One region of the Brenneria sp. L4-2C genome, then DNA from elsewhere that is predicted to be linked to it. Evidence: predicted binding sites of a transcription regulator. Region 1 holds the regulator's gene; the other holds the start of a gene.

Region 1 (7,628 bases):
TGGTTGGCTGGGCGAGGAACTCCCGAACCGTGGACATTGCTGGTTTTTGTCGCCGGCGTCTTTTTGATGCGGGCGGCGGGCTGTGTGATCAATGATTATGCCGATCGTCATTTTGATGGACACGTCAAGCGTACGGCTTCACGTCCGTTGCCTAGCGGCATGGTCAGCGAGCAATCGGCCAAAATTTTGTTTGTCGTGTTGGTTTTGCTGGCATTCGGTTTGGTCTTGACGCTGAATATGATGACGATCTGGCTGTCTGTCGCCGGACTGGCGCTGGCGTGGATATACCCATTTATGAAGCGTGTCAGTCACTTACCGCAGTTTGTACTGGGCGCGGCGTTTGGCTGGTCGATACCGATGGCCTATGCGGCGGTTAGCGAGTCGCTGCCTGTGACCTGCTGGATGATGTTTCTGGCCTACGTCTGCTGGACGGTCGCTTACGATACGCAATATGCCATGGTTGACCGGGATGACGATCTCAAGATCGGCATCAAATCCACCGCTATTTTATTCGGTCGCTATGACAGGTTGATAATCGGCCTGCTGCAACTGGGCGTGCTGCTGCTGCTGGCGGCGCTCGGCTATATGATAGCGTTGGGGCCGGTATTTTACGTGGCGCTGCTGGTTGCCGCCGGGCTATTTGTTTATCAGCAGAAGCTGATCGCCGGGCGGGAGCGGGATGCGTGCTTTCGGGCGTTCAAGAATAATAACTATGTCGGCATGGCGCTGTTTATCGGCGTGTTGTGCGGTCTGTAAATGGCAAGGCGGCGTAAGCGCCGAGCCACCCCATCCCAACTCGCCCCTTCGCAGGTAGAAAGCCAGTTCGGTATCTTTAATGGGTTAGCGCCTCCCCCTGGTAAGGAGGAGGTCGGGAGGGCGTTTCGGTACTTTACCAATGGTGCGAAGCGGCGAAAGAGCGCTTACGCCGGAGGAGAATTCTCTTCGCTTATCGGCTTTTCGCTGTCGGTCACCGTCAGCGCCGGCGAACTGGCGCTCTCGATGGTCAATCTGACTTCCGGGGTGATTAAATCCGCCAGGATGTTGTAGATCTCCAGAATATCCCGCTGCGGCGCCTCGCTGCTGTCCGTGATGTAGCCTTCGGTACGCAAAGTCGCCACCAGCGTTGAAAACACCGCTTTATCGAAGAACTCCGGTGCATTGATGCCGTGCAGAACCGACAGCCGCTGCGCCATATTGCGGCTCTCTTTTTCCAGCGCTCCGCGATTAATGCCGGGATTAGCCCCCAGCAGCGACAGCGTGATGGCATAGCGTTGCAACGTTTCCCGAACGCCGGCCGCCAGCAGTTGCAGCGTACGGATACGCGCCGGATTGATAAGCAACGTATCTTCCTGGGTGCATACCAACTCTTGCCGCGCCAGTTCATCCTTCAGTGCAGACAACACAGCCGGCAGTTCATCTTTGCCGTAATGCAGGAACAGTTCCGCCTGAAGCAGTGGATAAACCAGCGTGATCTGACGGATCAATTCAGGCATGGCGATGCGGCGATGATGGATCACCATGCTGGCAATCAACGACGGCAGGATCAGCAGATGTTGAATATTATTGCGGTAATAGGTCATCAGCACCGCCTGTTCCCGCGGCAGGATAATAATGTCGCCGATACTGTCTTTTTCGACTTCAAATTTATCCATACTCAACGCATGTTCCAGCAATTCGGCAGGCGTTTTTTGCGGCGCGGTGATGTCCTTGTGATAAGGCACATTACGCAGAAGTTGCAGGTAGCAATCCAGTTGTTCGTGCATTTGCTCTCTGGTGAGCGAGCGTTGGCGTGAAGCCAGCAATGCGGTGGAACAGAGGTTCATGGCATTTGCCGCGGCGGCGTTGTTGATGCGCGTCATGATATCCAGCGCGACATCCTGCACCGTTGGCGTTAGCCAGCTTGGACGCTGCGCTTCAATGGGATCGATGGCATCACGCCATTGCGGCACATGCTGATTCAGATAGGTGGTTAACGGCAGGGGCTCGCCGAAGTTCACATAACCCTGTCCGAGGTTACGCAGCTTGCGTAAGCCGCGCACCATCTGCATAAACCCTTCTTTTTCCTTGGTCGCGCCGCGCAGCTCTTTCGCATAGGTGCCGACTTCCATGACATGCTCGTAGCCCACGTAAATCGGCACTAAGGTAATGGGGCGCGTACCGCCGCGCAACATGGCCTGGATCGTCATCGCCAGCGTACCGGTTTTCGGTTCCAGCAAACGGCCGGTGCGTGAGCGACCGCCTTCCACAAAGTATTCGACAGAGTAGCCACGGTTAAAGAGTTCCGCCAGATACTCGCGGAAAATGGTGGAATACAGCTTGTTGCCTTTGAACGTGCGGCGGATGAAGAAGGCGCCCAGGCGACGGAAGATCGGGCCGGCAGGCCAGAAATTCAGATTGATCCCGGCGGCGATATGCGGCGGAACCAGTCCCTGGTGATAGAGTACGTAGGACAGCAGCAGATAGTCCATGTGGCTGCGGTGGCAGGGAACATAGACAATCTCGTGTCCGTCCTGCGCCAGTTGACGTACTCGCTCGGCGTTATGGACGTTGATCCCCTGATAGAGGCGGTTCCAGGTCCAGCCTAATACGCGGTCCGATAAACGGATGGCTTCATAAGAAAAGTCGGCGGCAATTTCTTCCATCAAGGCAATGGCGTTTTGCTGCGCGCGCTCGCGCGAGAGCTTTTTGCTGCGCGCTTCGTCATCCACGGCTTTTTTGATCGCTTTAGAGTTCAGGAGCTTATTAAACAACTCCTGACGCACCGGAAGACGCGGGCCTACCGCCGCCAAACGCTGGCGGGAAAAGTGCATGCGGGCCACGCGAGCCAGTTTGTGAGCGATGGTCTTATCCGTGCCGTGCTCGGTCGCCATATAGCGCAAAGACACCGGACTGGAAAAACGGACAAAGCTGTCCCGACCCAGCCATAATACGGCAAAAAATTTCTCAATGCCGTTAAGCAGGCGCAGATGCGGCGTCGCCTGATTCTGCTGTCCTTCGCGGCCGGGGGAGCGGCCGAACATGACGGAGACCGGCACCATTTGCACGTCCAGTTCCGGATTGTTTCGATGCAGATCCAGATAGTCGTGAAACAGTTTTACGGATTCCTGTTTGGGAACGTAATAGCGGAATACGCGCGGGCCATCGTTAATGAAAACGTGGCTGGGCAATTGCGATCCGTCAATGTCGACCGGCTGGAGCGGATCGGGAAGACCCAACGCCAGACATTTCGCCCTGAGGGTCAGTAAATCCGCCTGCGAATTGTAAGGCAGCACATAGAGGATCGGGCGTGAGGGATCCAATCCCAATTCAGCCACGGGATCTATGGGTATGACCTTACTCTTCACTAACAGTTTGAGTGGAAAATTCAGTAAGTTATAGTAAATTTTACGCCAACCTGACATAACAACTTGAAGCCTCTTGTTAGCAATGCGTCGCAAGGATACCAGAAACTGCGCTGGAGATCTGTTGTGATAAGACAACGGTTAAGCGGTAAAATGCGAGCGAACGCTGATAAATAATGGAGGATGGATGAACAAAGCAACGGGGATAACCCGGATAATCAAAGCTACCGGCTATTCCCTACAGGGATTGAAGCAGGCGTGGCGGCATGAAGCGGCCTTTCGTCAGGAAAGTCTGCTGGTCATTGTCGGGGCGATCGTCGCCTGTCTGTTGCCTGTCACCCTGGTCGAAAGACTGCTGCTTATCGCCTCTGTCGTGTTGATCATGCTGTTTGAACTGGTTAACAGCGCGATTGAAGCGGTCGTCGATCGCATCGGTCTTGAGCATCATGAATTATCAGGCCGGGCAAAGGATATCGGCTCGGCCGCGGTGTTTGTCGCCATTCTGCTGGCGGTCGTCGTCTGGGGCGCTATTCTCTGGCAGCGTTTTGCGTGAAGGCTTGCAGAAATCAATAAAAACCGAGGTTTACTCACATCCTGGTTCCCAATTGGCAATTAGCTGTATATACTCACAGCAAAACTGTATAAACAACCAGGGGGCGGAATGAAAGCATTAACAGCCAGACAGCAGCAGGTTTATGACCTGATCCGCGATCATCTTGCACAGACCGGTATGCCGCCTACGCGAGCGGAGATTGCCCAACAGCTGGGATTCCGTTCGCCGAATGCCGCTGAAGAGCATTTGAAGGCGCTGGCGCGTAAAGGCGTTATCGAAATTGTCTCCGGCGCATCGCGCGGCATCCGTCTGTTGATGGAAGAAGAGGCTGGCATTCCGTTGATTGGCCGCGTCGCCGCGGGTGAGCCGCTGTTGGCTCAGCAGCACATCGAATGTCATTATCAGGTCGACCCGTCCATGTTTAAACCCAGCGCCGATTTTCTGTTGCGCGTCAGCGGAATGTCGATGAAAGATATCGGCATTATGGACGGCGATTTACTGGCGGTGCATAAAACGCAAGATGTGCATAACGGGCAGGTCGTCGTGGCGCGCATTGAAGATGAAGTCACGGTTAAGCGCTTGAAGAAGCAGGGTAACACGGTGCATCTTCTGGCGGAAAATGAAGAGTTTGCGCCGATTGTCGTCGATCTGCGTCAGCAAAGTTTTTCCATTGAAGGGCTGGCGGTCGGCGTTATTCGAAACGGCGACTGGAGCTGATTCCGGCTATTGCCAATCTGATTCCCATCCTGACTGGTTAGTTTCACGTATGACGGAGATATTCGCCTCAGCACTGAGGCGAATATCGCCATCCTATTTCAAACCGCAGAGGCGTCGGTTTTGTAACGCGTTTTTTCCGGACCGCGGTACGCCGTGTTAACGCTCGCGCCTGGAAACGCTTCATTTCCCTTGAATAGTGATATGAAACAGCTTTTGCCGATCTATTTAGGCGCGTTTTAGCGGATTTCAATATTTATTGAGCCTATATTTACGATACATTTTGTTGCATTTAATCCTGCTTTTTGTCGGGTGTTATTGGCTGATTTTATTTTTTGATCAAAGCGCTTTTTTTATTAAACGATTAATGCGGGTTCTTGAAGGCGTGTTATAAATAATATTGTGGAACTATTATTTTTCGTTAATATTTCAGCAGGTTTTTTTTGCGGCTTGTTAGTTATTCGATTTCATCACTGACTTTTGCCAATGGCGCGGAAATGCGCTATACCCTAAATAATTCAAGTAACAAAACCAACGTATCTGTCACTTGCAGTATGACGTGTCGTGCCAGGTATAAAGAACAAGGCGTCAGACGCGCTACTTAAAGAGACGGCAACGAATCAGCAACGCGAATTCTGATGGATGATAAGTCGACTCATTATGGCTGAAAAGATTTTCTGGTAATTAAAATCCAGACGTATTACGTTAACTAAAATAATCGGCTGAAAAAAAGAAGTAAAGGTATGGGGAAGCAAAAATAAGTTCGACTGCTAACCGGTAATGCCGGTACGTTCAGGTACGGAATAAGTGGCTCCTGTGTCGAGGTGTTAACCATTGACTGTATTTGCGGCGGTACCGGAATGCAGATTGGGAAAAGATACGTGGTTTATTTCTTTTCTTGCCAACTGCAAAAAACCGGGTTCAGCGATATAACGGGAACAACGGATGTTCCCACCCATCCTTATCATTACACCATCGCTGCGCTAGCGTTTTTTGATGGGTATGGAATGGTCGTGATCGCACTGCTCGGGATGTTTACAGGCGGCGACTTCCTGACAATCCTTACACAATCCATGGGCTTCAATAATACTATGGCGCAAAGTGAATCCCGCCTGTTGCGCCAGCTGGCGCAGCGTTTCTTCCACGCCTTCCGTCTGGCGTTCGGTGACCAGACCACAGCGATCGCAGATAAACAGCGCTGAAGTATGGCTGTGATCTTCGATGTGATGGCAAAGCACATAGCTGTTGGTTGACTCCACGCGATGGATGAAGCCTTGTTCCAGCAGGAAATCCAGTGCGCGGTACACCGTCGGCGGCTTCGCCTGCGGTTCGGATATCCGTAACAGGTCGAGCAGATCGTATGCGCTGATGGCGCCAGTCTGTTGAGCCATCAGGCGTAGCACTTCCAGCCGCTGTGTTGTCAGGCGTACGCCGCGGTGCTGACAAATCTGTTCAGCCTGGGCAAGTAGTGTGTCCTGATTGGTTGAAGCCATTGCCATATACCCCGACGCATAGAGAAGATGGTAGATATCTTACCACGGCTGAGGGAAAACGTAGACTCGGTGACGTCTGGTTGAATAGCCTGGCGACGATGAGCGGGGAAAAGCTAAACGACCAGATCGATCAGCAACGCGCGAAACGGGGATTCAGACTGGATGGTCAACTCGTTTTCCTGCTGGATAAAGGCGCCGTCGCCGCAATGCAGCGTGTCACCGCTATGCTTGTGGCTGCTGATGGCGGCTGAACCATGAATTGACTGAAGATAGGCCCGATTGCCGTTCAGTTTAATGGTTTGCCGCTCATTTTTTCGCAACTCAATATGATGGACCCATACTTGCTGGCGGAGCTGCAAACTGTTGTTTTCCCCTTCGGGCGAGGCCAATAAACGGTGACCCGCGTTATGGCGATCGGTTTTCAGCGTTAATCGTTGCAGCGGACTGTTTTCCCGCGTCGGGCAGGCGTCCAACCATAGCTGCATTCGCGTCAGCGGTTTACTGCCGCTGGTGTTGTGTTCGCTATAGCTGATATTGGGCTGGGTCGCCAGCAGCAGCACGTCGCCGGCTTTGGCATGGATATGCAGACCATGGCTGTCGCGATATTCCGCTTCACCTTGCAGGATGATATTTAAGATATCGACGCGTGGATAAGTTCGGGGTTGGAACGATGCCCCTGGCGTCAATACTTCCTGATTCAGCACGCGCAGCGAGGCATAACCCAGCAACTGTGGATCGAAGTAATGGCCGAAAGAAAAAGTATAACGCGCCTGCAACCAGCCATAGTCAGCCTGACCGCATTGTTCCGCTGCTCTTTTTATGATCATGGTAGTAGGACCCGGATAATGGATAATATTGCTTAAACAAATAGTAATTGTGTGGACGTTGGATTGTTAGCTAGTTAATCTGGTGAGTATATTCAAAATTCCTGAATGAGTCGAAAATGTCAAAAGAACGCGCATTGACGCTGGAAGCATTGCGAGTCATGGATGCGATTGAGCGTCGGGGAAGCTTTGCGGCGGCGGCGGACGAACTGGGCCGCGTACCCTCGGCCCTCAGCTATACCATGCAAAAACTGGAAGAAGAATTGGACGTCGTGTTGTTCGATCGCTCCGGACACCGCACCAAGTTCACCAACGTCGGCCGTATGCTGCTGGATCGCGGACGTATCTTGCTGGAGGCGGCCGATAAGCTGACCTCGGATGCGGAAGCGCTGTCCCGCGGCTGGGAGACGCATTTGACCATCGTGACCGAAGGCCTCGTCCCCTGCGAGAAGCTTTTCCCTTTATTAGATAAATTATCGCTAAAAGCCAATACGCAGGTTTCCATTCTGACGGAAGTGCTGGCGGGAGCCTGGGAGCGTCTGGAACAGGGGCGGGCGGATATCGTCATTGCCCCGGATATGCATTTTCGTGCCTCTGCCGAAGTGAATACCCGTAAGCTGTATACGTTGAGAAATATTTATGTCGCCAGCCCCGATCACCCGATACACCAGGAGCCGGAACCGCTTTCCGAAGTAACCCGTGT
Region 2 (7,628 bases), on a different contig from region 1:
CCGAAACCGACCGTTTCGCCTTCCGCCGCCAGAAAGGTTACCAGTGACTCCGCCGCGCCGACGGCCTGGGCCTTCGCGTGGTAAAACGTGCCTAAGTCGCGCAGCGGTTGGAAAAACTCCGGGGCCAGAATTAAAACCAGAAATCCGGCGAACAACGTGACGCCTGCGCCGTAATGACCGAAATTCAGCTCTCCCAGATAGGAGAAACCAAAGTAAACGGCGACCACGGCAATAGATATGGAGGCGAAAAACTCCAGCACGCCGGAAGAGAGAAAAGCCATGCGCAGAACTTCCATGGTGCGGCTGCGGAAGTCTTCGGACGCGTTGCTGATTTGCGCCGTCTCAGCACGTCCCCGGTTAAACAGCCTCAGGGTTTCCAGACCGCGCAACCTGTCCAGGAAATGGCCGCTTAAGCGCGCCAGCGCCAGAAAGTTACGGCGGTTGGCATCCGCGGCGCCCATCCCCACCAGCGCCATAAAGAGAGGGATCAGCGGTGAGGTCAGCAACAGAATCAGGCCCGCCGCCCAGTTAATCGGGAAGATCGTAATCAGGATGAGCAGGGGAATCAGGGCGGCAAGATACATTTGCGGCAGATAGCGGGAATAGTAATCCTGCATATCTTCGATCTGTTCCAGAATCATGCTGGCCCAGCTTCCGGCCGGCTTGCCCTGAACCCAGGCCGGCCCTAATTGTTGTAGCCGATCCAGCACCAATTTACGGATTTGTCGCCGGACGGCCTGACCGCACATAAAGCCGACCTGTTCTCGTAGCAGGCTGTTCAGCGCTCGCAAGACAAAGGTCGCGGCCAGCAAAAGGAAAGAGGAAAGCAGGGAGTCACGCGGCGCGTGCTCGATAATCAAGGCATGCAGCAGAGACGCCAGCAGCCATGCCTGCGCGACAATAAGTATCCCACTCAAAAACCCCAGTAACAGTGAGAGGCGTAACCAACGTTGCGCCAGTTTGCTTTGTTGCTTCAACCAATGAGTGAGTTCTTGCTGTCTGTTTTTTTTCATCAGATGCCGGTTCGTTTTGAGTGCGGGATTGTTGATTGAAAATAACGCTTATATAACCGTTGCTTAACAACCACGGACTTCAATGCTCAGAATGGCGCCATGTTACCTCGACAAAAGCGCTCTGCAAACGAAAAGGCGGGAGATGATCAATTTTTGTGTCGCGTGCGGGGGAAATAGCCATCCGGAGAAAGGGCGCGCCCGGATGGCGAAGGCATGTTATTTGGCGGAGGCTAATCCATCCAGGTAACGTTCTGCGTCAAGCGCGGCCATACAGCCGGTGCCGGCGGATGTAATCGCCTGACGATAAATATGATCCATGACATCGCCGGCGGCAAAGACGCCGGGAATGCTGGTCTGGGTTGCGTTGCCGTGAATACCGGATTGCACCTTGATATAACCATTTTCCAGTTCGAGCTGATCGCCGAATACGCCGGTATTGGGGCTATGGCCGATAGCGATGAATACGCCGGCCAGTTCCAGCTCTTCAGTGGCGTCCGTGCGCGTGTCGCGCAGGCGCACGCCGGTTACGCCCATATCGTCGCCAAGAACTTCATCAAGCGTACGGTCGGTATGCAGGATGATATTGCCGTTTTGCACTTTATCCATGAGGCGATCTATCAGGATTTTTTCTGACCGGAAGCTGTCCCGGCGATGGATCAAATGAACCTCGGCCGCAATATTAGACAAGTACAGCGCTTCTTCAACCGCGGTATTGCCGCCGCCGACCACGGCCACTTTCTGATTGCGATAAAAGAATCCGTCGCAGGTGGCGCAGGCGGACACGCCTTTACCTTTGAACGCTTCCTCGGAAGGCAATCCCAAATAACGCGCGGATGCGCCGGTTGCGATGATCAAGGCGTCGCAGGTGTATTCATCGCTATCGCCAAACAGGCGGAACGGGCGCGTTTGCAAATCTACACGCTGGATGTAGTCGAAGATGATTTCGGTATTGAATTTCTCCGCATGGGCATGCATGCGCTCCATAAGCAGAGGACCAGTTAAATCTTCTGCGTCGCCCGGCCAGTTTTCTACTTCGGTGGTCGTCGTCAACTGACCGCCTTTCTCCAGCCCGGTAATGAGCACCGGCTTTAAATTAGCGCGGGCAGCATAAACTGCGGCGGTGTAGCCTGCCGGGCCTGACCCCAGAATCAATAACTTGTGGTGTTTAACGGTACCCATGAGTTCCTCATTTCACGATGACGGACAATAGCGGTGATTGTAAGGAAATTACCCGAGTAAAAAAAGCGTGTGGCGAAGTTGTTAGCTATTTGTTTAATCGCTGACGACGATGATGGCAATAAATGGCTGATAGATCAGCCATATTCATAAGTAAAATGACTGACAGCGCCCCGGAGCGCAGCTCTGCCTTATTTAATTTGGTACTTTCTTCTGATTTTAGTTGTTTTACTTTGACAATCCGCTGCGCTTTTGCGAAAACATCTGGGTAAGAGGAAATTTTTTGTATGTGAATAGTTGAAAGCTCGGCTTTTTATTCGTTGCCTGTCTGGCTGGTCGTTGCGCCACGGATAAATCGCTTTTGCCTGGTTTGATATTTTCCTATAGCGCATGGCGATAACGGATAGTAACGCAACGGGCTATGACGTTTGATATACAAAATAGACAGCGGGTCTTCTTTAGGGTGGCTCTGATACATTGAAGTCGGTCGGAGTGTAGCAGGAGCAGGGAAGAATGAAGAGAGACAATAATAATGGTAGAGACTAAAAAGCGGCCAGGAAAAGATCTCGATCGTATTGATCGCAACATCCTGAACGAATTACAAAAAGACGGGCGTATTTCCAATGTTGAACTTTCCAAACGGGTTGGCTTATCACCGACGCCTTGTCTGGAACGTGTGCGTCGCCTGGAGCGACAGGGCTTTATTAACGGCTACACCGCGCTGCTGAATCCGCACTATCTGGACGCCTCGCTGCTGGTTTTCGTTGAAATAACGCTAAACCGCGGCGCGCCCGATGTGTTTGAACAATTCAATTCAGCGGTGCAAAAACTTGAAGAAATTCAGGAGTGTCATCTGGTTTCCGGTGATTTCGACTATCTGCTGAAAACCCGCGTGCCGGATATGTCGGCGTACCGTAAGTTGCTGGGTGAAACACTGCTTCGACTGCCGGGCGTCAACGACACCCGCACCTATGTGGTGATGGAAGAAGTTAAGCAAAGCAACCGTCTGGTCATTAAGACCCGATAATTGCATGGGTGCAAAACCCGATAAATTCAGCTACACTCCTGTGAATTTATACAGTTTCAGCGCCGGGTCTTCCTCGGCGCTTTGTCATAACCTTTTACAGGCCCCTGGAGAGACTCTTGAGCCAGGAATATACAGAAGATAAAGTCATTACCCTGAGGAAACTCAGCGGTACCCGCCGTTTACTTGAAGCGATTTTGATCGTCGTGGCGCTGTTTGCCGTGTATATCGGCGTCGCGTTGCTCAGTTTTAGCCCGTCCGATCCCAGTTGGTCCCAGACCGCGTGGCATGAGCCTATCCATAACCTTGGCGGTGTGGCGGGCGCCTGGCTGGCGGATACCCTGTTCTTTGTTTTTGGCGTGCTGGCTTATGCCATTCCGCCGATTATGCTGTGCCTGTGCTGGTCGGCTTTTCGCCAGCGCGATAACCAAAACTCGGTTGACTATTTCACCTTTTCTTTACGCCTCATTGGTACGCTGGCGTTAATTCTGACGTCCTGCGGCTTAGCCGCGTTGAATATCGACGATCTCTACTATTTCGCCTCCGGCGGCGTGCTGGGCAGCCTGCTTGGCAGCGCGATGACGCCCCGTTTTAATAACGTGGGGGCGACGCTGATTCTATTGTGCGTCTGGGGCGCGGGGCTGACGTTGTTTACCGGTTGGTCATGGTTGACGATTGCGGAAAAAATAGGGGCGGCGGTATTGGGCTGCCTGACGTTTATGTCCAACCGTTCACGTCATGATAGCGAGCCTGACGACCAGGTTCTGAACGAGGCCGAGCTTCCGGCGCATCAGTCTGCGCCGGTCGCATCCATAGATAACGAAGATGATGTGTTGTTTTCCGCGCCGTCGGTGAACGATGCCGATCCCGAGGTGCGGGAAAACGCCGCTTCTGCGCCGGAACCGGCGACGGAATCAAGGCCGGCGGAGGGCGAAGCCCGGCATGAACCGACCGAGTCCGTACAGCCCGTCGCGCAACCGATTGATGCCGCATCAACGCTTAATCCGCCGTTGTATTCATTCGAGGTGCCTGAGTCAGCGCCGGCAACGCCTGACGGCGGCGCAGAGGCTTATCATCCCCACGGCAGCGCGGATACGCCGCCGATCGCGCAACCGCAGGTTGAACATCCTATCGATCGCTCGCCCGGCGCGGCGTCGGCTGAAGCCTCAGAAAACGCGAAGATGTCATTTACGGCCAATAATACGTTTATGCCGGCCTTCAGCGCTGATGAAGCGGGGAATCCACAGGTCAAACAGGGCGTCGGCCCTGAGTTGCCGAGACCCAATCCGGTGCGTATTCCAACCCGCCGGGAACTGGCTTCCTACGGCATCAAGCTGCCGTCGCAACGTCTGGCCGAGCAGCAGGCCAGAGCGTCGCAGATGAACAGCGATACCGCCGGCGACCCGGCGCATGATGAGGCGACGCCGGACGATATCGCCCAGCAGGAAGCGGCGCTACAGCAACAATATATTGAGCAACAGCGTCAGCGTTACGGCGAAGAGTATCCTTTGCAGGAAGAAGACGAACAGGCGCTATTGCAGGCTCGACTGGCGGAAGATTTTGCCGCCCAACAGCAGACGCGTTATGACGCGAAGGAAGATCACGCCCAGAAGCATGAGCCGACGTTGGATCGTTCCGCCTTGTCTAATTTACCGGGCAGCCAGGTACTGGGTTTTTCGCCCCTGGCCGATTTGGTCGATGACGGCCCCAGCGAGCCCTTGTTCACGCTGCCTGAGCCTTCAGTACCTGTGCAAACGCCTCACAATGCGCCGACGGCGTCGCGTGTCGATGAAAGCGCTGGCTTCCATCAGCCGGCGCAGGCGATGTCCGCGGCCGAAGATGCGGACTCTGAGGACGAACAGGCGCCGGCGGCGCGCCAATCGATAATGGATAGCCTTATCCATCCGTTCCTGATGCGTAACGATCAGCCTTTGCAAAAACCGACGACGCCGTTGCCGACGCTGGACTTACTGACGCCGCCGCCGGCGAGCGAGGCGCCGGTGGATAATTTCGCGCTTGAGCAAACCGCGCGCCTGATTGAGGCTCGCCTGAGCGATTACCGGGTAAAAGCCGAGGTCGTCGATCATTATCCCGGACCGGTCATTACCCGCTTTGAGCTGGATTTGGCCCCTGGGGTGAAAGCGGCGCGAATTTCCAATCTGTCGCGCGATTTGGCGCGTTCGCTGTCGGTGGTGGCGGTGCGTATTGTCGAGGTAATTCCGGGCAAACCTTATGTGGGGCTGGAGTTGCCGAACAAGCATCGCCAAACGGTTTACCTGCGGGAAGTGCTGGATTGCGCCAAATTCCGCGATAATTCTTCGCCGCTGGCCATCGTGCTGGGTAAAGATATCGCCGGGCAGCCGGTGGTGGCCGATCTGGCGAAAATGCCGCATCTGCTGGTGGCCGGTACCACCGGTTCCGGTAAGTCGGTCGGCGTTAACGCCATGATCATCAGCATGTTGTACAAGGCGACGCCGGAAGAAGTTCGCTTTATCATGATCGACCCGAAAATGCTGGAGCTTTCCGTTTATGAAGGTATTCCGCATCTGTTGACGGAAGTCGTCACCGATATGAAAGATGCCGCGAATGCGTTGCGTTGGTGCGTCGGTGAAATGGAACGCCGCTATAAACTGATGTCGGCGTTAGGGGTGCGTAACCTTGCCGGGTACAATGAGCGGGTAATGGAAGCGAATGCGATGGGGCGTCCGATCCCCGACCCGTTCTGGAAGCCGGGCGACAGTATGGACATGACGCCGCCGGTTTTGGAGAAACTGCCTTATATCGTGGTGATGGTCGATGAATTCGCCGATCTGATGATGGCGGTAGGCAAGAAGGTTGAAGAGCTTATCGCCCGTCTGGCGCAGAAAGCTCGTGCCGCCGGTATTCATCTGGTGTTGGCGACCCAGCGGCCTTCGGTGGATGTGATTACCGGTTTGATTAAAGCCAATATCCCGACCCGTATCGCGTTTACCGTATCCAGTAAGATTGATTCTCGCACCATCCTCGATCAGGGCGGGGCCGAATCTTTGCTGGGAATGGGGGATATGCTATACATGGCGCCCAACTCGTCGATACCGGTGCGCGTACACGGCGCTTTTGTCCGCGATCAGGAAGTTCACGCCGTCGTGCAGGATTGGAAAGCCCGCGGACGACCCCAATATATTGACAATATCGTCAGCGGCGGTGATGACGGAGAAGGCGGCGGACTCAGCCTGGATGGCGATGAAGAGCTGGATCCACTGTTCGATCAGGCGGTGGCGTTTGTGGTGGATAAGCGCAGAGCGTCTATTTCCGGCGTGCAGCGCCAGTTCCGCATCGGTTATAACCGCGCCGCGCGTATAGTCGAACAGATGGAGGCGCAAGGCATCGTCAGTTCGCCCGGACATAACGGCAACCGCGAAGTGTTGGCGCCGCCGCCAGTTGAATAAAGATAATAAGGGCTGCGTTTGCAGCCCTTATGCAAAGAAGCGTAAAAGCGGTCATTAGCAGACAATTCGCCTATCGCTGCCGGAGTGGGTTCAGCTAAAGTATTGACTACGCAGCGAGTCTGATTTCTTCACAGCGATTGCTGTGATGTCGGTAAATTCAAAGGATTTTGTATGATGAAGAAATGGTTGGTCGCCTGTTGCCTGGCGTCAGGAATAACATCCACGGCGGCGTATGCCGATGCCGCCGGTGATTTGCAAAGCCGACTCAGTAAAGTGAACAGTTTTCATGCCAGCTTCAGTCAAACGGTAACGAGCGCTGACGGCGCCGCCGTGCAGGAAGGCGAGGGCGAACTGTGGTTAAAGCGGCCTAATCTATTTAACTGGCAAACGACATCGCCGGATGAAAGCGTATTGGTCTCTGATGGTAAAACGCTCTGGTTTTATAATCCGTTTGTCGAGCAGGTCACCGCCACCTGGTTAAAAGATGCGACCGGCAATACGCCATTTATGCTGATTACGCGTAATGACGCCAGTGACTGGCGCAACTATGACGTGAAGCAAAAGGGTGATGATTTTGAGCTAACGCCAAAGTCGGCCACCGGCAATCTTAAGCAGTTTTCCATCAGCGTAACCAACAACGGCACCATTAAAAAGTTCGTCGCCACCGAGCAGGACGGGCAACGTAGTACCTATGTGCTGAAAAATCAGCAAAATAGCGCAGTTGATTCGGCAAAATTTACGTTTACCCCGCCGCAAGGCGTCGCGTTGGACGATCAGCGTCAGTGAGGTCCAGGTGAGTAATCTGTCACTTGATTTTTCCCGTAATGAGTTCCAGCCGCTGGCCGCGCGTATGCGGCCGGCCACGTTGGATCAATATATTGGTCAGCAGCATATTCTCGGCGCCGGCAAACCCTTGCCGCGAGCGATTGTCGCCGGCCAACTCCACTCCATGATTTTGTGGGGACCGCCAGGAACAGGGAAAACGAC

Evidence for each region. Region 1 encodes LexA, which represses DNA repair genes until DNA is damaged. Its sites were predicted from a motif close to TNCTGTATGTACATACAGNA; they were not measured.
Region 2: the regulator LexA is predicted to act here: its motif matches at 3,253-3,272, upstream of ABRZ26_RS03155 (DNA translocase FtsK 4TM domain-containing protein).

Annotation. Positions count from the first base shown of each region.
Region 1 is NZ_JBEIAC010000005.1:87,555-95,182, forward strand. Features, by position in the region: gene ubiA (4-hydroxybenzoate octaprenyltransferase) at 1-756, shown strand, start outside; gene plsB (glycerol-3-phosphate 1-O-acyltransferase PlsB) at 921-3,401, opposite strand; gene ABRZ26_RS09885 (diacylglycerol kinase) at 3,529-3,894, shown strand; gene lexA (transcriptional repressor LexA) at 4,003-4,611, shown strand; gene zur (zinc uptake transcriptional repressor Zur) at 5,592-6,101, opposite strand; gene ABRZ26_RS09900 (pirin family protein) at 6,215-6,928, opposite strand; gene ABRZ26_RS09905 (LysR family transcriptional regulator) at 7,045-7,628, shown strand, end outside.
Region 2 is NZ_JBEIAC010000001.1:671,009-678,636, reverse strand. Features, by position in the region: gene cydD (heme ABC transporter permease/ATP-binding protein CydD) at 1-1,013, opposite strand, end outside; gene trxB (thioredoxin-disulfide reductase) at 1,230-2,192, opposite strand; gene lrp (leucine-responsive transcriptional regulator Lrp) at 2,722-3,216, shown strand; gene ABRZ26_RS03155 (DNA translocase FtsK 4TM domain-containing protein) at 3,333-6,641, shown strand; gene lolA (outer membrane lipoprotein periplasmic chaperone LolA) at 6,816-7,427, shown strand; gene ABRZ26_RS03145 (replication-associated recombination protein A) at 7,435-7,628, shown strand, end outside.